One region of the Streptomyces lasalocidi genome, then DNA from elsewhere that is predicted to be linked to it. Evidence: riboswitches for the same ligand, from Rfam matches in the RefSeq annotation. Region 1 holds a riboswitch; the other holds the start of a gene.
The links. Region 1 has a riboswitch for glycine ahead of gcvT (glycine cleavage system aminomethyltransferase GcvT). Riboswitches for the same ligand answer to the same signal wherever they lie in the genome.
Positions count from the first base shown of each region.

Region 2: it holds a riboswitch for glycine, as region 1 does, so the genes downstream of both, gcvP (aminomethyl-transferring glycine dehydrogenase) here and gcvT (glycine cleavage system aminomethyltransferase GcvT) in region 1, are expected to answer to the same signal.

Region 1 covers NZ_SZNQ01000001.1:5,337,968-5,340,351, forward strand. Annotated here, with positions in the region: gene gcvT (glycine cleavage system aminomethyltransferase GcvT) at 1-1,050, opposite strand, end outside; glycine riboswitch at 1,096-1,210, opposite strand; glycine riboswitch at 1,211-1,315, opposite strand; gene E4U91_RS24165 (AAA family ATPase) at 1,495-2,163, shown strand; gene E4U91_RS24170 (enhanced serine sensitivity protein SseB) at 2,266-2,384, shown strand, end outside.
Region 2 covers NZ_SZNQ01000001.1:1,301,314-1,303,697, forward strand. Annotated here, with positions in the region: gene gcvP (aminomethyl-transferring glycine dehydrogenase) at 1-1,026, opposite strand, end outside; glycine riboswitch at 1,203-1,297, opposite strand; gene E4U91_RS05730 (PRC-barrel domain-containing protein) at 1,420-1,794, shown strand.

The DNA.
Region 1 (2,384 bases):
GCCGACACCCGCCGTGCCCGGCGCGGCGTGCGCCGCGTCGACGTAGGCCATGGCGATCGGCTTGCCCAGCGTGGGCGAGGGCGCGCCCGAGGTGACCTCGCCGATCACCGCGCCGTCCGCGACCACCGGGAACCCGGCGCGCGGCACGCGGCGGCCCTCGGCGACCAGGCCGACCAGGACGCGCGGCGGGCTGGACTCGGCGCGTGCGGCGGCCTCGGTGAGCGCCTCGCGGCCCACGAAGTCGCCCTCCTTGTCGAACTTCACCACCCGGCCGAGCCCGGCGTCGAAGGGGGTAAGCTCCGCGGTCAGCTCGTGCCCGTACAGCGGCATGCCCGCCTCCAGGCGCAGGGTGTCCCGGCAGGACAGGCCGCAGGGGACCAGCCCGGCGCCCTCGCCGGCCTTGGTGAGCGCCTGCCACAGCTCCACGGCGTGCTCCGGCTTCACGAACAGCTCGAAGCCGTCCTCGCCGGTGTAGCCGGTGCGGGCGATCAGGGCGGGCACCCCGGCGACGGTGCCGGGCAGGCCGGCGTAGTACTTCAGGCCGTCGAGGTCGGCGTCGGTGAGCGCGGCGAGGATGCCGGGCGACTGAGGGCCCTGGACGGCGAGCAGCGCGTAGGCGTCGCGGTCGTCGCGCACCTCGGCGTCGAAGCCGGCCGCCCGCTCGGTCAGCGCGTCCAGCACGACCTGGGCGTTGGAGGCGTTGGCGACGACCAGGTACTCGGTCTCGGCGAGCCGGTAGACGATCAGGTCGTCCAGGATGCCGCCGTCGGCCTGGCAGATCATGGTGTAGCGGGCGCGGCCGACGCCCACGGAGGCGATGTTGCCGACCAGGGCGAAGTTCAGCAGGGCGGCGGCCTGCGGGCCGGTCACGGCGATCTCGCCCATGTGGGAGAGGTCGAACAGGCCCGCCCGGGTCCGCACGGCGAGGTGTTCCTCGCGCTCGGAGCCGTAGCGCAGGGGCATGTCCCAGCCGGCGAAGTCGGTCATCGTCGCGCCGAGGGCACGGTGCACGGCGTCGAGCGCGGTACGACGGGGTTCGGTACTGCTCATCGGTCGGTCGTCTCCCAGGGCATACGGGACGGGGGCGAGGAACGTTCCTCCCCATCTGTCATCGGAACCTGAGAGGTTCGCCGTGATCCCCGCGGGGAGTGGTCACGGCTTGCACCTTGGGTGGGGCCGCCGGTCGGGGCGGCCCGCTTTTCAGATGTGCCTCGCCCGCGCGGTAACGGGGCCTGAGAGATTCAAGGGAGGGACTTGCTCCTTCGGCGCCCCGGGCGGTCCAGAGGGGACCCGGGGACTCTCCCGCGCGGATTCAAACGGCCGGTATGCAGTTGGCGGGCTCATCATTGCACGCCGGGGCGGCGGGCGGCAGGCCGGATCTGTAACCGGCTTGTGGCGGTACGCGCATACCGCCGTGAGCCACCGGGCATTACCTTCTCTTTACGCAGGGCGGGGAGGGGACCGACACCCGGCCCCCAGGGGAGGACGATCACGGTGGACAGGACCACGGCGTACGCGAGCACCCCAGCGGTCGCGCTGCCCGCGCAGGGCACCGCACCGTCCCGCACGTCCCGGGCCGAGGAGCGCGTCCCGGTGGTGCGGGACCTGCGCGACCGGGCCGGCCATGGGCCGCGCGCCCTGCTCTTCGGGCCGCACGACCTGGTCGTGATCACCGGGCTGCCCGGCAGCGGCAAGTCCACGCTGATGCGGCGCGCGGCCGGCGGCCGGGGCGTCGACTCCCAGGACACCCGCGACCGCTGGGACGCGCGCCTCGCCGGCGTCCTGCCGTACGCCGTCTACCGCCCGCTGGTGCGCCTCGCCCACTACGCCGGGCTGCGGCGCGCGGTGCGTTCCGGCGAGGGCCTGGTGGTGCACGACTGCGGGACGCAGAGCTGGGTGCGCGCCTGGCTGGGCCGGGCCGCCCGCCGCCGGGGCGGCGCGCTGCACCTGCTGCTGCTCGACGTCCCGCCCGGCACCGCGCTGGAAGGCCAGCGTGAGCGCGGCCGGGGCGTCTCGCGCTACGCCTTCCTGCGCCACCGCCGGGCGGCCGCCCGGCTGCTGCGGGCGGTGGAGCGGGGCACCCTGCCCGACGGCTGCGCGTCGGCGGTCCTCCTGGACCGGGCCGCGGCGGACGCCCTGACCCGGATCGGCTTCACCGGCTGAGGGGCCGGGCGCTCCCCGCCCGCCGGGCCCGCCGGCCCCGAACGGCCACCCGCTAGCCTTTTCAGCCACAGCAGAGCGAGCCCAGCAGGCGGTAGGCAGACCATGGACTTCCCGGCGGACGTGCCCGCACCCTTCCCGGCCCGGCCCCACCCGCAGCCCCACGGCGGGTGGCCCGGCAACGAGCTGGAGGAGGTGCTCTCCGCCTCGCTCGGTGTGCCGGG
Region 2 (2,384 bases), 4.0 Mb from region 1:
GGTGCAGATGTTGCTGGTGGCCTTCTCGCGCCGGATGTGCTGCTCACGCGTCTGCAGCGCCAGCCGGTAGGCCTTGTGCCCGTCCGCGTCCACGGACACCCCGACGAGCCGCCCGGGCAGGCTCCGCGCGAACTTCTCCTGGACGGCCATGTAGCCGGCGTGCGGGCCGCCGAAGCCCATCGGCACACCGAAGCGCTGCGTCGTGCCCACCGCGATGTCGGCACCCAGCTCACCGGGCGACGTCAGCAGGGTCAGCGCCAGCAGGTCGGCGGCGACCGTGACGACCGCGCCCAGCTCGTGGGCCTGCTCGATGACGGGCCGTATGTCGCGCACGGCGCCGGAGGCGCCCGGGTACTGGATCAGCACGCCGTTGATCTCGCGGGCGGCGAGGTCGGCCGGGATGCCCTCGGCGAGGTCGGCGACGACCACCTCGACGCCGGTCGGTTCGGCCCGGGTGCGGATCACGGCGACGGTCTGCGGCAGCGCGTCCGCGTCGATCAGGAACAGGCCCTTCTTGTTCTTGCCCATGCGCCGGGACAGGGCCATCGCCTCGGCGGCGGCCGTGCTCTCGTCGAGCAGCGAGGCGCCGGAGGTGGGCAGCCCCGTCAGGTCCGCGACCATGGTCTGGAAGTTGAGCAGCGCCTCCAGGCGGCCCTGGGAGATCTCGGGCTGGTAGGGCGTGTACGCCGTGTACCAGGCCGGGTTCTCCATGACGTTGCGCAGGATGACGGGCGGCGTGAACGTGCCGTGGTAGCCGAGCCCGATCATCGAGCCGAGCACCTGGTTGCGGTCGGCGAGGGACCGCAGCTCGGCCAGCACCTCGGCCTCGCTGCGCGCGCCGGGCAGGTCCAGCGCGTCGGCGTTCTTGATCACGTCCGGCACGGCGGCGGCGGTGAGCTCGTCGAGCGAGCCGTACCCGACCTGCGCGAGCATCTTGGCCCGCGCCTCCTGGTCGGGCCCGATGTGGCGCTGCTCGAAGGGGATGCCCTCTTCGAGCTCGGTGAGCGGAGTGCGGTGGGCGGTCATTGCGGAGGCCTCCTGGTCTGACGCGACCTTCGAGGGACACCACGGCACGGGTGTCCCGACGGCCTCCCCCTCTGTCATCTCAACCTGAGAGCTTCACCGGACGGCCCGGGGGCGTCCGGCTTTCACCGTCGGTGAGAGCGGAAGCCGTCGACACCCGCCCTGCTTTCCAGAGTGACCTCGTCCGTGCGGTACGTGGGCCTGAGAGATTCCGGGGAGGATTTGCTCCTTCGGCGCCTCCATGGTGCTCGGAGGACTCTCCCGCACGGGGTCAGCAGCCGCTGTCAGCGTACCAGCGAGGTCAACGCCGTGGCCTTCGAGTGGCCGCCGGGGCGAATGTGCTCTTTCGTAGTGCTGACGGACGAGGTGCGCCCATTGCGACCATATGGAGGGACCGTGCAGACCGACATCGATCCGCGCCACCTGATCGGCCGCAAGGCGTTCGACCGCAACGGCACCAAGATCGGCACCATCGACGAGGTCTACCTCGACGACGCGACCGGCGTACCGGAGTGGGCGGCCATACGGACCGGTCTGTTCTCCCGGGACGCGTTCGTCCCGCTGGAGCCCAGCGAGCTGGTCGACGGCGCCCTGCGGGTCCCCTTCGACCGGGCCCTGATCAAGGATGCCCCGGACTTCGGCGTGGGCCGCCACCTCTCCCCGGAGCAGGAACTGCAGCTCTACCACCACTACGGCCTCGACGTGGCCGCCACGCCCCCGCCGCCGGACCACGACTTCGGCCGCCTGGCGAGCAACCCGGACGAGGTCTGACGAGCCGGCCTGCCCCGCGCCCCCGCCGCCCGGCCGAGGCCCGACGCCCCGGACGGCACCACACCCCCACCCGGCCGACAGCCGACCCCGCCCGCGGTCGCACGGCACCCTCCGCTCCTCGACCTCCGGTCGGTACGACGTGGAGCGACCCCCGCTCCCTCGACCACGCCACCGGCCCCACTGGACCGAGCCCCCAGCCGCCCCGGACCGACGCTCCGGCAGGCCTCCATCACGAGGACGGTTCGCCTCCACCCAGCGGCAACCCACCCCGCTCCCTCCACCGCGCCACCAACCCCGCTGGACCGGGGCCCCAGCCGCCCCTGACCGGCACTCCGGCGGCCCTCCACCACAAGCACAGCCCGCCTCCATCCCACGGGCGGCCCGCCCCGGCGCCCGGACAGCCGGCCCGTCCGCCCCAGCCGGTCTCGACCCCCACTCCGGCCGGCCTCCACCCCGCCGAGAGCCCGGCCCCACCCCGGGCCCAGCCGCCCTCGAGCGGCCGACGGCCTCCACCGCGCCGCCGGTCCGGCCCGAGCGCGGCCCCGAGCGCCGTCCACCGGTGCTCCGGTCGGCCTCGACCCCGCCAGCGG